2 regions of the Shewanella sp. 3_MG-2023 genome follow, and region 2 is predicted to be linked to the other one. Evidence: predicted binding sites of a transcription regulator. Region 2 holds the regulator's gene; the other holds the start of a gene.
What was found. The regulator MetJ, encoded in region 2, represses methionine synthesis genes. The targets are predictions, from matches to a motif close to TAGACGTCTAGACGTCTA.
Positions count from the first base shown of each region.

Region 1: a site for MetJ is predicted at 1,275-1,292, ahead of metH (methionine synthase). Genes of this name have one in related genera too.

Region 1 covers NZ_JAUOSH010000036.1:4,558-12,652, reverse strand. The annotation lists gene Q4591_RS17120 (ABC transporter ATP-binding protein) at 1-57, opposite strand, end outside; cobalamin riboswitch at 175-347, opposite strand; gene Q4591_RS17115 (histidine phosphatase family protein) at 486-1,187, opposite strand; gene metH (methionine synthase) at 1,485-5,201, shown strand; gene Q4591_RS17105 (lipase family protein) at 6,050-7,192, opposite strand; gene Q4591_RS17100 (DUF6795 domain-containing protein) at 7,231-7,896, opposite strand.
Region 2 covers NZ_JAUOSH010000005.1:169,501-177,595, reverse strand. The annotation lists gene Q4591_RS04710 (SDR family oxidoreductase) at 232-951, opposite strand; gene Q4591_RS04705 (LysR family transcriptional regulator) at 1,089-1,994, shown strand; gene Q4591_RS04700 (conjugal transfer protein TraF) at 2,117-3,307, shown strand; gene Q4591_RS04695 (sulfite exporter TauE/SafE family protein) at 3,369-4,109, opposite strand; gene metJ (met regulon transcriptional regulator MetJ) at 4,246-4,560, opposite strand; gene metB (cystathionine gamma-synthase) at 4,768-5,928, shown strand; gene Q4591_RS04680 (bifunctional aspartate kinase/homoserine dehydrogenase II) at 5,991-8,095, shown strand, end outside.

The sequences.
Region 1 (8,095 bases), on a different contig from region 2:
CTCATTGTCTGCAACTGACCAGCTTAGCTGATCAACTGTTAATGCCGCAGTAGTCAAGATACTACCCCTGCGGTTATCCAAGAGGCATGTTTAGCCACATCTGGGGTTTTAATACTGATCACGATACAAACTCCGCCTGAGTTACCCGCTCAAGTTGTTGTTAGGTGCTGCTAATTCAGCAAGAAAAACTAAGCTAGGTATCTGACTTAATGGCATTCATTAATCACTTATCTTACAAGTGATGAGATGCTATTTTACAGTTGCGGGTACAGTTCGAGCTAAACAGCATTTAGGCTAGTTCTCGATTCCCTACTCATTTAGCGAACCGCTTGATACTGGTGTTGCTTAAAGCATTTCACACAAGCACTCAACTGCAGCTAAATTGACTTAATTTGAAATTTTATTGCACTTAATAAATGCGGCTTATATTGTACGGTATATCTGCCTAAGTGAAGTTAGTTTTTTCTGCTAATTTTAGGCTAAAACTAATTATTCCAGTTTAAACGATAGACGGGTTTAGTCGATTTATCATCAGCTTCAGGCCAAAACACATCAATGGTTACCGTCGCGGCATAATCTATATTCAGTTGTCCATATAGCCCTTTACAGCGCTCAAGCCCTAACACCAAAGCGATAATATGACGGATAACTCCACCGTGAGTCACTACCAGAGCAGTGGCTGATGCTGTTGCCTTAGCACTATTAGCCTCAGCAGTATGAGCTTCAGCCAAGTTGTAAGCTTGCAAGGTTATTTGCGCAAAAGCCTGCGCCACCCTTTGTTCAAATTCAGCCATGGGCTCAGCTTGGGGCGCGCCATGCTCCCAAGGGTTATCCCAATAGGCATCTAACGCTTTAGCGCTATGCTGATAAAGCTCTGCAAAGCTTTTTCCGTCCCACAAGCCAAAATCAATTTCCTGTAATTGAGACATTATCTCAACCTGTAAAGCTAAATCAGCACTCACTTGGTTTAACTGCTGCGCTAATTCAGCGGCAAACGCATGGCAGCGCACCAAAGGCGAACTGTATAGCTGCAGTGATGGCAAACAACCTAATAGCCCTAGCTTAGCCGCACTCTGGTGCATGTTCGTTAGCCCCAAATCAGTTAGCGCCACATCGGTTTTACCCCGCAAAATACTGTCGCCCTCACATTGGCCATGGCGTAACAATATTATCTTAGCTTGCTTCATCTAAGGAGACTCCATCGGCCGTTTCAATTGGCTTATGTTTTTAGTGTGAGCAATGGGCTTGCTCTTACAATCTATTTAAACGTATTATGGACGTCTATACGTTTAAATGTCCAAACAAAATATTTTAAGATGAATTTTATTACAGGGGATTTCGCATTATTCTGCCCTATAAAAGCATAAATAAAGGTATGCTTATTTCATCTAAAACCGTTAACACAATCCACTAACTACTTAAGTTAGCGTGTTATTTAACGCTCGATTAAGTGATTAGCATAAAAGCAATTAAGGTAATACGTTATGGCGAAGTCGACTTCCTACAGTCAGGTACTTGAACAACTTACAAATACGCTAAAACAGCGCATAGTTATCCTCGATGGTGCCATGGGCACAATGATTCAAGACTACAAACTGGAAGAAGCCGACTATCGTGGTGAGCGTTTTAAAGACTGGCACTGTGACGTAAAAGGCAACAACGACATGTTGGTGCTAAGCCAACGCCAAATCATTAAAGATATCCACACTAAATACCTGTTAGCGGGTGCTGACATTATTGAAACCAATACCTTTAATGCCACCACGATTGCTATGGCCGATTACGACATGCAGTCGTTGTCAGCAGAAATTAACCTTGAAGGCGCCAAAGTTGCCCGTGAAGCCGCTGATGACGTTACTGCGCAAACGGGTATTAAACGCTATGTTGCAGGGGTGCTTGGGCCAACCAACCGCACTTGCTCTATCAGCCCAGATGTAAACGACCCCAGTTTTCGTAATATCACTTTTGATCAATTAGTCGAAGCCTATGTTGAATCAACCCGTGCATTAATTGATGGCGGCGCAGATATCATCATGGTCGAAACCATCTTTGATACCCTCAACGCCAAAGCCGCATTATTTGCCATCGAATTAGTGTTTGATCAAATTGGTGATCGGCTACCTGTAATGATTTCAGGCACCATTACTGATGCTTCAGGTCGTACCCTAACAGGGCAAACCACCGAAGGCTTTTACAACTCACTGCGCCATATCAAACCATTATCCATTGGCCTTAACTGCGCCCTTGGCCCAAAAGAGTTGCGTCCCTACGTTGAAGAGTTATCACGGATTGCAGAATGTTATGTTTCTGCCCACCCTAACGCTGGCTTACCTAATGAGTTTGGCGGTTACGATGAAACCCCAGAAGAAATGGCCGAAGTGATCAGTGATTGGGCCCGAGAAGGCATGCTCAATATTGTGGGTGGCTGTTGTGGTAGTACACCCGCGCACATTAGCGTTATTCGCGATGCCGTTATCAGCCATGAGCCACGTGTCATACCTGATATTCCCGTTGCCTGTCGCTTATCAGGGCTTGAGCCATTAACCATTGATGGCAACTCATTATTTGTTAACGTCGGCGAGCGCGCCAACGTCACAGGTTCAGCCAAATTCCTGCGGTTAATTAAAGAAGAAAAGTTTGAAGAGGCCCTAGATGTCGTGCGTGAGCAAGTTGAAAACGGCGCACAAATCATCGATGTCAACATGGATGAAGGTATGCTTGATGGCGTCGAGTCGATGAAAAAGTTCTTGAACTTAATCGCCTCAGAGCCTGATATTTCCCGCGTGCCTATCATGATCGACTCATCAAAATGGGACGTGATTGAAGCTGGCCTTAAATGCGTTCAAGGCAAGTCGATTGTTAACTCCATTTCGATGAAAGAAGGTGAACAAGCCTTTATTCAGCAAGCCACCTTAGTGAAACGCTATGGCGCAGCCGCTATTGTGATGGCATTTGATGAAGATGGCCAAGCCGATACCCGCGCCCGTAAAACCGAAATCTGTACCCGCGCCTATCGCATACTGGTTGATGTGGTTGGCTTTGCCCCAGAAGACATCATTTTCGACCCGAATATATTTGCCATTGCCACCGGCATTGACGAGCACGATAACTACGCCGTCGATTTTATTGAGTCCATTAAAGACATTAAAGCCACTCTACCCCATGCAATGATTTCTGGCGGTGTGTCAAACGTCTCGTTCTCGTTTCGTGGTAACAACCCAGTCCGCGAAGCCATTCATGCGGTGTTTTTATACCACGCGATTCAAGCGGGCATGGACATGGGTATCGTTAACGCAGGTCAGTTAGCCATATTTGATGACATCGACAAAGACTTAAAAGAAAAAGTCGAAAATGTGGTACTGAATTTACCTTGCCCCGTTGCCGACTCAAGCAATACTGAGCAACTACTAGATGTTGCTGAGCGTTTTCGTGGTGACGGCAAACAAGTGGCTAAAAAGGAAGACTTAGCTTGGCGTAGTCTGCCCGTTAATGAGCGCTTATCCCACGCCTTAGTGAAAGGCATTACTGAGTTTATCGACCAAGACACCGAAGAAGCGCGCGCCGCTGCCACCCGCCCACTTGATGTGATTGAAGGGCCATTAATGGATGGGATGAATGTGGTCGGTGACTTATTTGGCTCAGGCAAAATGTTTCTGCCGCAAGTCGTTAAATCGGCTAGGGTAATGAAAAAAGCCGTGGCTTATTTAAACCCATACATTGAAGCGGAAAAAGTTGAAGGTCAATCAAACGGTAAAATTTTAATGGTTACCGTAAAAGGTGACGTGCACGATATTGGTAAAAACATTGTCGGCGTGGTGCTAGCCTGTAACGGCTTTGAAGTGTTCGACCTAGGCGTCATGGTGTCAGTTGAAAAAATCCTCGAAGCCGTAAAAGAGCACAATATTGATATTATTGGTATGTCAGGGCTTATTACCCCAAGCCTTGATGAAATGGTACATAACGTCAAAACCTTCCACCGAGAAGGGTTAACCATTCCGGCGATTATTGGCGGTGCAACCTGCTCAAAAATTCATACCGCAGTAAAAATTGCCCCACATTATCCACATGGTGCAATTTACATTGCCGATGCCTCGCGCGCCGTGCCTATGGTGTCAAAACTGGTTAATAACGACACTCGCCAGCCCACCATTGATGCAACCTATGCTGAATACGACATCATGCGTGAAAAGCGGTTATCACAAACCAAACGCAAAACCATAGTGTCAATTGACGCTGCCCGTGAAAACCGCTGTAAACACGATTGGGATAACTACACCCCATTTAAACCGAACAAATTGGGCCGCCAAGTATTTGATGATTACCCACTAGAAGATCTAGTGGATCGCATCGATTGGACGCCGTTTTTCAGAAGCTGGGAGCTGCATGGTCACTTCCCTGAAATTTTAGATGATAAAATTGTCGGTGAAGAAGCCCGTAAGCTCTATGCCGATGGTAAAGCCATGCTTGCAACCATCATCAGTGAAAAATGGCTTACTGCCAAAGCGGTCATTGGCTTATTCCCTGCCAATACCGTTAACCATGACGACATTGAGCTATACACAGATGAAACACGCACCACAGTTGAAATGACCACCCATCACTTGCGGATGCAGCTTGAACGTGTGGGCAATGACAACTTCTGCCTGGCTGATTTTGTCGCGCCAAAAGACTCAGGCGTCGCCGACTACATGGGCGGCTTTGCTGTTACCGCAGGCCACGGCATTGATGAACATGTGGCACGTTTTGAAGCCAACCATGATGACTACAACGCCATTATGCTTAAGTGCCTAGCCGACCGTTTAGCTGAAGCCTTTGCAGAGCGTATGCATGAACGGGTACGTAAAGAATTTTGGGGTTACGCTGCAGATGAAGTATTGGATAACGAAGCCCTTATTCGTGAAAAGTACAAAGGTATTCGCCCAGCACCTGGTTACCCAGCCTGTCCTGATCATACTGAAAAAGGCTTGTTATGGGATTTACTAAAACCCGATGAAACGATTGACCTTAATATCACTGAAAGTTATGCCATGTTCCCAACCGCTGCGGTATCAGGCTGGTACTTTGCTCACCCTAAATCACGTTACTTTGGGGTGACCAATATTGGTAAAGATCAAGTTGAGGATTATGCTGAGCGTAAAGGAATGACATTGGCAGAAGCGGAGAAGTGGTTATCACCAGTGTTGGATTATGACCCTGAATAGAGAGTGATCCTGAGTAGAGAGTGATCCTGAGTAGAGAGTGATCCAGAGTAATCATTGATTACTCTATTTCCAAACTTAATTTGGATTAAAAATGTGGCCTATGTGCCACATTTTTTACATCTAAATTTAACCATTTAAGGTCTTGATTAATTAATCTAAAACCCTAGGCTCATTGTAACCCATTGCCTGCCGCAGGCCTTCGTGCAAGCACGACTATGACACGCTGCAAGTTCATCCCTGAAAGCTCGGCCATGACGTCCATGTCATGGACGGTCACAGCCGCGCTTACACCTGATATTCAATCTCTTCGATTTGGGCTTACTTGTGACTACGATACGTGTAAACAGCCCTATCATTAAAGAAAACCTTGGTAGTTATTAGGTTATTTTTATCATCGTATTCCGCAACTTGAAATGGGGGTAGTTGGAACCTGCGGCGGTCTTTGGATTAGTTTACTCTGACCCAATATATTTGGAGGCAGTAAAGTATTTATTATTTCAGGTAAGCCAGCTCCGTTAGAACAATTAAAAAAGTGGTCCGTTACAGAAAGCAATAAATGCTCACTCCAATCACAAGCGGTCATTATTTCAGGTGAAACTGTGAAACTTTCTTCTCTGCGTAACAATATCCTAGTCTGCCCAGATATAGGCTTGGACGAAAAAATATATCTAGGTTTTTTGAATAAGTGGGGGTCAATTCAACTCTCACCCAAATGAAGTTTGACGCTAAATACCCCCATTGAGCCTGCAAGTTTGTTTGATGAACGAGTTCTCTCTGAGTTGACTCGTTTTAAACTAGAACTTATATCAATATTAACCTGTCATCGTTCCAAGAATCACTAATGGTCGCTACTGATTTTTCAAAGCCATTTTAGCTGAGTTCATTAACCGACCTATTGTGACTGAAAAGACCCACTTAATAAATGACACTGTGAAATTAATAACAATATCTGCACCTTTCCCAGCAAATACAAGCATATGCCCTAACAAACCTCTAACTTGATCTTCAAGGCCGGCCATACTCGCAACTTTAACCGTGCAACTAGCCATAAAGTCATAAACTGAACCTATGGCAGCACCTCCATGCTGAAGTGCTAATACTGCATTGTGAAAGCCACCATCAATCATTAATGTCATTAATGCTGCAGCAATTTTATCAGCCCAGTGAGCTGAATAAGTAGTTTGAATTCGATTATTATAATTGAGAACAACTCGCTCTAATATTGAGCCAGCCTGTTGGCTATATATATCCCCCCAGTCCGAAAAATTGGTAGTATTAATATACCCTGGAGCTTTTAACATTGAGTGAGCAGAGACATCCACACCTTGGGCTCTATAAGAAACATATTCACTCCCATTAATATGTGCGTGATAAAATGGCCAAACAGGTACCTTTGCAACGGGATCTGCACCATGAACACATCGGAAAATTTTATCAATTCTAGAACTACTTTTTATTGCAAAATCTTTCTTGCCAACTCTAGGGCACCCAAAGGTATAGAGATATACTGTTTTACCATATTTAGACTTGATCCAATCTGCAACTAGTGTAGCTAGTGCTCCACCTAAACTATGGCCAATACAATGAATTACCCCTGAACTATTTAATACTTCAGGTTTTGATATATATCCTTCAAGCGCATCTCGAAAAGAAGCAAACGTCGTCTGGAAGCCAGTGTGTACTTGTGTACCGGTATCACTACTTGTTGTATGACAAGTTGCATCAGTAAGCGCATCAGCTAAACTCGCAGTACCTCGAACAGCAATGACATGATCACCTTTATGTTGCAGGCTATGCCCTTGGCCTATTAATACAAACCCCGTTGTTTCGCGCCAAAAAAATCCACCTGTAGTTCCTTGATGTACATCAGAAGTTTTAAACTTGAAATGTTTTTTAATCACTCGATCTACATCTAATTTATTCGGTGTTCCCTCAACATCATAAGCCAATAAAGCTAACCTTGAAGCTAAGTTAGGAGGTATTGCAGTCATATTTTGTCCTTAAAATATTTATGTTCAGTAAATTAGTTTTAATCCTCTAAGTCATCAAAACTAGTTACTTCCTCTAGATCATCTCCGTAATAAGCTGAGATTTTATTTCCTTGCCAATAACATGTTGAAATAACCATTTGGTCAGCTCTTAAGCCATACTCGGTTAAATCAAACTCGTAATGCAGTTCTTTATTTTGTAAGTCAGTGTTTAATTGATTTAGATAGTTATTTAAAAAAGGAACTGACGTCCAGTGTTTACTTACTCTCCAAAGCCAATGCTCATTATTTTCATCCGTAGATTCATCTATATCTTTATGAAAAAAGATATACTGCTTTACTGGAGCATCTTGTCCGAAAATATCTCCGGGCGATTTGGATTTAACAATAAGCTCATCAAAAGAAAACTCACCATTTATATCCGTCAGTGCATAATCAATAATAAGTTTGCCATTATCATAACCAGAATATGACAACTCCCTGACAACCTCCATACCTGATACAGCTTTACCACCGTCAGTTATTCGCCCTTTCACGACTGGAGATAGCTCTACATCATAACGCTTAAATAAACTAAACATCGCTTGTTCTCCTAGTGAAGAAAATGATAAAAAAATAAAAAGTAGTAATATAGAAGAAAATATCAAGATAGGACGACGATAATTATCAAACAACGCCTTTGACATAAGAACCTGTTTTATATCCATATTAATGGTACTGATAATTTAAATTAATACCATATCCATACCAGTTTGAATTAATACAGCAATAATAATCAATCAAAAATTTAAACTCAATAGCCCATATTAATTAGTTAAGTAGAGGTATACATCAAAAGTAATAATAAATAAGTGAGAGTAAACAAGTGGGGGAAGAATCAGGGCGAGATCGTGAACGCTTTTCAAA
Region 2 (8,095 bases):
AAGCAATCAATATAACATCTTGGGGTTAAACTGATTTTTAATCAGATGCAGCGAGTTTGCTCGAAATGGCGGCATTATTACGAGGGATAAGAGAATGAGTTTGCATGAGGTACGCGTGGAGTATGTAAAGGGAGGCCGCTTATTAAAATTAATGCAAAGATAATAAAAAACCATGAGTAATAACTCATGGTTTTTAGCTGAAATGTAGACCTATCTAGACTTGATATATTCTTAAGGTTGTTGGCGAGTTGGCGCTAAGACAATTTCTCGTACACAAACATTTTGCGGCATTTCAAAGGCAAATAATGCCGCATCAGCAACTGCTGTAGGCTCGATAACGCCGCCCATGAACTCTTTCCATTCTTGGTAGCCGGCTTTAATATCTTCATCGGTTGTGTGGCTAAGCAGCGCTGTTTCAACAGCGCCTGGAGCGATAGTCACCATTCGCACATCATCCATCGCCACTTCTTCGCGGATATTTTCAGTTAGCGCATGCACAGCAAACTTACTGGCACAATATGCTGCATGGTTAGGGAATGTTTTACGACCCGCTATAGAGCTTACGTTGATAATAGTGCCTGTTTTACGGGCTTTCATATCAGCAAGCACAGCGTGAATACCATTAAGCACGCCCATCACATTGATGTTGAGCATTTGGCTCCACTGGGCAGGATCTTGTACATCTGCTTGACCAAGTAGCATTACGCCAGCGTTATTGACTAAACAGCCAACAGGGCCAAACTTTGCTTCAGCAGTCGCAATCGCTGTTTTCATCGCTGCAGCATCAGTAACATCAACGCTAACAGATAAGCTGTTGGGCAGGTTAAGTGCTTGCATTGGTTCAACGCGACGAGCAAGTAAAAGTAGTGGGTGACCTTTAGCGCTAAATGCATTCGCCATAGCGGCGCCAATACCTGATGATGCGCCAGTAATGACAACAAGTGATTTCATGATTTTTACCTCGTTCGTTAAGTTGTGTCCATTATAGGTAATGGCTCATTGTTGATATATAATCCACAAAGAACATCATTGTTTACCTGTGGCTCCTAATAACTTGTTGATGACCACAAACTAAAATAGACATTATTATGAACTTAGACATAAATTTGATTGATATCAGAGCCTTTGTGGTGATTGCTGAGCAAGGTAACTTTACTCAAGCTGCACAGGTCTTAGGCTGCTCACGTTCGCATTTATCAAAGCAATTATTAAGTTTAGAAAAATTTCTTGGTGTTAGCCTAATTATTAGAACCACCAGAACCCAAAGACTGACAGAGCAAGGTCAGCAATTGCTGTTGCAATGCCAGCAAGCGTTAGCGCAAATCGATCAGGTGGTGGCAATGACATTAGACAGCGCTGAAACATTACAGGGCAATATTCACATTAATTGCGTTGGCGGGGTGATTGGTGAAGATATTTTAGTGGCCTTGGTGAATGATTTTATTAAACAGTATCCTGAAATTACCATCGATCTTGATTTTAGTAGCCAGCGGGTTGATTTAATCGAGGGCCATTTTGATATTGTATTTCGCATGGGCGAACTGGCAGATTCAAGCTTGGTGGCCAGAAAGCTGATGGATATCGAAAACCGCACTTTAGTCGCCCCTGAATACTTAGCGAAATATGGTCAACCGCAGCATCCAAGCGAGCTTAATAATCACCTGTGTATTACTGGCTCGATCAGCCATTGGCGCTTTGGGCATAGGCAAGATGCTCAAGCTGTAGACGTTGCCATTAAGGGCGGTTTTAAGTGTAAAAATGGCCGCGCTATGAAAGCCAGCGCCTTAGCAGGAAATGGCATTGTGCGATTACCTTATTTATATTGCGCTAATGAAATTGCAGCGGGTCAATTAGTGAATGTGTTTAATGATTGGCATATTCCCGACACGCCTTTTTATATGCTTTACCATAAAGATAAATTCCAACCAGAAAGGCTGAAAAAATTTATTCAATTCACCATGGAAAATTTTAAGCGCTATCTACCTGATTCATAAAATAACATTTAAAAAACGGCTGATTAAATTCATCTATGCCGTAAAAGTCTAACGGGATTGAAGCCTATTTTTAATTTTTTCGACTATCTTTATTAGATAATTAAAAATGAAAATGGTGAATAATGAGATCAATAGCGCTACTATTGTTTTTACTGCTGTTTGCGATAAGTTCGCAAGCTAGCCAGCTTTATTTTGAAGCTCGCAGTGATAGCATGGGCGGTACAGGTGTAGCCTCATCAAGCCGTATCGGCGCAAGTTTTATTAATCCCGCTTTACTGGCTATTTACGCCCCAAAAACCAATGAGTTCTCCTTACTGTTACCGGTTGTGGCTGCTGAAGTGGATGATAGCGACAATATGCTTGATAAGTTTGACTCACTACAAGACAGTTTTGATGACTTAGAAACGGCCATAAACGGCAATGATACTGATGATATTGCTGGTTTTCGTGATGATTTAGTTATTAATTTAAATGCCCTCAGCGGCACTAACGCCTCGGTATCAGCCGCAATTGGCGCAGCATTAGTAATGCCAACTCAAACCGTGCCAATGGCGCTATTTTCCAAAAGTCACCTTGACGCTATGGGCGTTGCTGATATTGCTCAAGGTGATATTGATATGCTGACTAATCTCGATCCCGCCAACCCTCCTGCAGATCTCACTGACTTAGACTCTCAAGGCATTGTATTAGCCGCCGGAGTCACAGATTTTGGGGTGGCGTTAAGCTTTCCACTATCTATAGTTAACATGCCTGTAAAAGTTGGGATTTCACCTAAGTTTCAACGCATTGATACCTATCATTACAGTGCCAGTGCCAATAACTTTGATGTCGATGATTTTGATGATGATAAATATCGAAATGATGACAGCTTATTTAACCTTGATCTTGGGGTGGCTATTGAGCCAACAGAAAGCTTAACCTTAGGGCTGTCTGCTCGTAATTTATTCAGTAAAAAAATAACCACAGTTGAAGCTCAAGGACGGACATTTGAATACCAAATTGAGCCGTTAGTCACAGTGGGAGCTGCTTATGATTGGTCCAGAGTCACCTTAACCACGGATATTGATCTGGTGGAGCAAAGCCGTTTTAGCGAGTTTGATGCGGTGCAGTATTGGCGAGTGGGCGGTGAAGTTAAAGCCACTGACTGGCTGTTTTTACGCATGGGCTACCGCCATGACTTAAAAGATAATAGCGTAGATATTTACTCTTTCGGCACCGGCTTTGCCATCGGCCAAGCCTTTAAGCTGGATATGAGCGGCAGCTATGGTGATGATGCCATTGGCGCTGTGCTGCAAACTTCTTATCACTTTTAAGCGTTATCATTTTTAGCTGTCATCATTGTTGCATTTATATCTGCCACAAAAAGATGATCGACTAGCCTGCTGATAATTCAATTAACGACTTAAGGGTTAGCAATAATGCACTTAAGCTACATAACACCATAGTGGCGATGCGAGTCTTATTTTTATCAACCTTATTGGTTAGCTTTCCTGCGGCAATATTTCCGAGTATGACAGATGGCAATAGCATCAATGACAACCACAGATGCTTTTCTTCCACTAAGCCTGCAAGCATTAAAATAATCAGTGCGATCATTGAGCTGAAAACAAAAAAGATCGATAGCGCGGCTCTAAACTGCGGCGCATCTTTACCGGCTAATAAAATCGCTAATGGTGGCCCACCAATGGCGGCAATATTTCCAAATACCCCCGACAAGACACCTGCAATAAATAGCGAAAGCCGATTTACTGGCGCTGTGATCTTAAAAATACTCAGCAACACCGCTGCGCCGACAATAAAGGCAATGGCTAACCCCAGTACTGCTTGGGGGGCAAACAGTAATAAACCTGCGCCCATAAAGCCACCAGGTATTCGCCCCAGCAGCGCATATTGCAGCCCATTAAACTCCAGTTGAGTACGTTCACGCAATAAGGTCAATAAGGCGATGGAAAAACCCATCATAATCACAGGGGCTGGGACTAATTGTGGGTCGATGATATAGAGAAGTGGACTGGCAACAACCGCAAGCCCAAAACCGATAAGGCCTTGGGTTAATGCGCCTAGAAAAATGATAACCGATGCAAGCATCAAGGTCTGCGGATCGATAAATTCCATTGTCGACTCTTTAGGCGCAATACTGCAACTCACTCTCAGCTTGAGAGCTCGATGCGTTAAATGACGAGCAGTGTTTGATTAATTGAGCAGGCTTATGCTTTAGCGCAAGTACTTCAGCGCTAGTCGCTAGCTTGACTTAATCAAGATCTTCCCACTCAATTCCCATGGCATCCATCAAAGCTTTTGCTTCAGATGGGATGCTATCAGGCCCTTCTTTTGATAAGTCACCGTCATTTGGCAGTGGTTGTCCAGTGTAGGCATGCAAAAATGCTTCACACAGTAGTTCACTATTGGTTGCATGACGTAAGTTATTAACCTGGCGGCGGGTACGTTCATCAGTCAATACTTTTAAAACTTTTAAAGGTATGGATACCGTGATTTTTTTAACTTGTTCATTTTTTTTGCCATGTTCGGCATATGGGCTGATATAGTCGCCATTCCATTCAGTCATTAACTCACCTTTATACGATAGATTCGTGGCAGATTTTAACCGCTAAATAATAACAGTCAAATTATTGCGGTTATTCTATAACGAATGGAAATAGATTTCTTTATGTTTAGACGTCTAAACGGCTGATTTGTATTGACGATGTGACTTAGCTTAGGTACATTTAGCCATCTAGACATCTCTTTAGTGTGTATTCTTTAGGAGTTTACAATGAGCAAACATCGCGCAGCTACGCTAGCAGTACGCCAAGGTATCGAGTCAGATACCCAATACGGCGCTGTAGTCCCGCCGATTTATCTATCAACAAACTATTCTTTTGATGGCCATAAAAACCCTAGAGAGTTTGATTATAGTCGTTCAGGAAACCCGACGCGCTGCGTGTTAGGTGAAGCCATTGCCAAACTTGAACATGGCGCTACTGGGGTGGTTACTTGTACCGGTATGGCTGCGATTACCTTGGTCACTAGTTTATTAGGCCCCGATGATTTACTGATTGTGCCTCACGATTGTTATGGCGGTAGTTACCGTTTGTTCACAAATCTTGCCAACAAAGGCCAATTTAAATTACTGGTGATTGATCAAACAGATGAGCAAGCACTCAGTGATGCGATTGCTCAGAAACCTAAAATGGTGTGGTTAGAAACGCCGTCAAACCCATTATTACGTGTTGTTGATATCAAAGCTATTGCTGAGCAAAGCCATAAAGTCGATGCCTTAGTTGTGGTTGATAACACCTTTTTATCGCCAATTTTGCAACAGCCATTAGAGCTAGGCGCTGATATCGTCATGCATTCCACCACCAAATATATCAATGGTCATAGTGACGTTGTAGGTGGCGCTGTGGTGGCAAAAGACCCTGAACTGGGTGAGTTACTACACTGGTGGTCAAACACCTTAGGGCTAACAGGCTCGGCTTTTGATAGTTACCTAACCTTACGTGGCATTCGTACTTTAGCTGTACGTATTCGCGAGCATCAAAAAAATGCTGAGCAAGTTATTGACGTACTTCAGGCCAGCAATCTTGTCGAAAAAGTGTATTATCCAGGCTTAAAAGACCACCCAGGTCACGATATTGCAGCTAAGCAACAACAAGGCTTCGGCGCTATGTTAAGTTTCGAACTTAAAGGTGGTGAAGCAGAAGTGGTCGCCTTTTTAAATGCACTGTCTATTTTCAGTGTTGCTGAAAGCTTAGGCGGAGTGGAAAGCTTAGTTGCCGTACCTGCAACCATGACCCATAGAGCAATGGCGCCTGCAGCACGGTATGAAGCTGGCATTAAAGATACTTTACTGCGACTATCTGTCGGGATTGAAGATGCTGAAGACTTGGTTGCCGATATTGAAGTAGGCTTAGCTGCTGTCGCTGCGCTTTAAGTTAATCTCCCTTGGCTATATTCATGTAGTCAGGCTGGTATATGTTGTTTAAGGAGTGAAAAATGGCCCGCAGTCATTTACATAAATTTGGTGGTTCAAGTCTTGCTGATGCAGATTGCTATCGCCGCGTTGCCCATATTTTACTGACTCATGGCAACAGTGATGATTTAGTCGTTGTTTCAGCTGCGGGTAAAAGTACTAACTTTTTATATAAATTACTCTCCTTAAGAGAAAACGGTGACTTGTGGCAAGAAGAGCTACAAGTACTGGTGAGCTATCAGCAAAACCTGATTGAGCAACTTCTCTCAAACGAACAAGCGCGCGATTTACGTGAGCGCCTATCAACCGATAAATCGCAATTAGTCAGTTTATTGTCCCTTGAAGAGCGCAATGAATTTCAGCTCAATCATGTATTAAGCTTTGGTGAGCGTTGGTCAGCACGATTAATGGCAGCCTTATTAAGAGAGTCTGGCGTTGCTGCCGCGAATATTGATGCCTGCTCACTGCTGGTGGCTGATGAAGGGCCTGTGCCGAATATTCGTCTTGATGAGTCCCGCGAAAAAGTCCAAAAGCTGCTGGATGCTAATCCAAATACACGCTTAGTGATCACCGGCTTTATCTGCGCCAACAGTAAAGGGGATACATTATTACTTGGCCGCAATGGCTCAGATTACAGCGCCACCTTAATTGCCAGCTTAGCGGACATTGAACGAGTGACTATTTGGACCGATGTTGAAGGGGTATTTAACGCTGATCCGAATAAAATTAATGATGCCAAATTACTTGAAAGCATGTCACTTGCTGAAGCCGATCGTTTAGCTAAACTCGGCTCGCCAGTACTGCACAGCCGAACTTTACAGCCCTTATTTGATACTAATGTTAGTCTCGCGGTGCGCTCAAGTTACGCATCACATACTGACTTTACCCTTATTGCGCCCCAAAGTTCGTCAGCTAGCGCTCCAGTGGTTACCAGTTTAAATGAAGTGGTGCTGTTTCGCTTTAAGCAGCAAGCGCTAATTCAAACCACACTCAAATTACTTGAGCAAGCCGGTATTGCGCCGCTAGCATATTGGTGCTCTGCCCATCATAAAGTTGAACTGGCATTCACTGCTGAAAACCAAAAGCAGGTACAAGCGTTACTGGAGCTACATAGTCATGAGCTATTAATTAGCGATATCCATGCTCATACTGATTTAGGTTTAGTCGCTTTGGTTAGTGCTGATGCAGAGCACTACCGCCGCAGCTTTGCCCGATTATTAAGTCGCGATGCCAAACCCCTGTATCAAGATGGTTTGAGTTTAGTGACCTTAGTGCCTAAATCTCAGGTTAATTTACTCACCCAAAAAGTACACCGACGCTGCGCAGGCCCGCGATTGCGTATTGGGGTATTATTGCTTGGGGTCGGTAATATTGGTGAAGCCTGGATTGATTTATTTCAGCGCTCATCCACCATGCTTAACCGTGAACTAGAAGCCAATGTGCAACTTGTGGGTTTAGTGAGTTCAAAAGAGGCGCTCATTTGCCAGCAAGGAATAGATGCCAATAACTGGCAAGATGACTTTGATACCACAGCAACAACATGGGACTACCCTAGTTTATTTGAGCAGCTTGAGCTGCTCGACTGCGATGAGCTGGTGGCCTTGGATATCAGTGCTAGCGCCAGCTTAACCTTACAATACCCAGAGTTTTTCGCTCGAGGGATTCATATGGTGAGCGCCAATAAACTTGCAGGCTCAGGGCCGTTACCTTTTTACCGTGAGCTTAAGCAGCAGCTAAGTAACCGGCGTTTATTTTGGCGTTACAATGCCAGTTGCGGCGCTGGCTTACCAGTACAGCATGCCCTAAACGATTTACGCAATAGTGGCGACAATATCGAAGCTGTTGGCGGTATTTTTTCAGGTACTTTATGTTGGCTGTTTGAGCATTACGATGGGCAAAAATCTTTTTCTGAACTCGTGGTTGAAGCCCGCGGATTAGGCATTACAGAGCCAGATCCTCGAGATGATTTATCTGGCCGAGATATGCAGCGAAAGTTACTTATTCTGGCCCGTGAAATTGGCTTTGAGATTGAGCTTGATGCCATTGAATTAAATTCATTAGTGCCAGCTGAATTAGCCGACTTGTCGTTAGATGACTTTTTAGCGCGCATTGGCGAGTTAGATGAGTT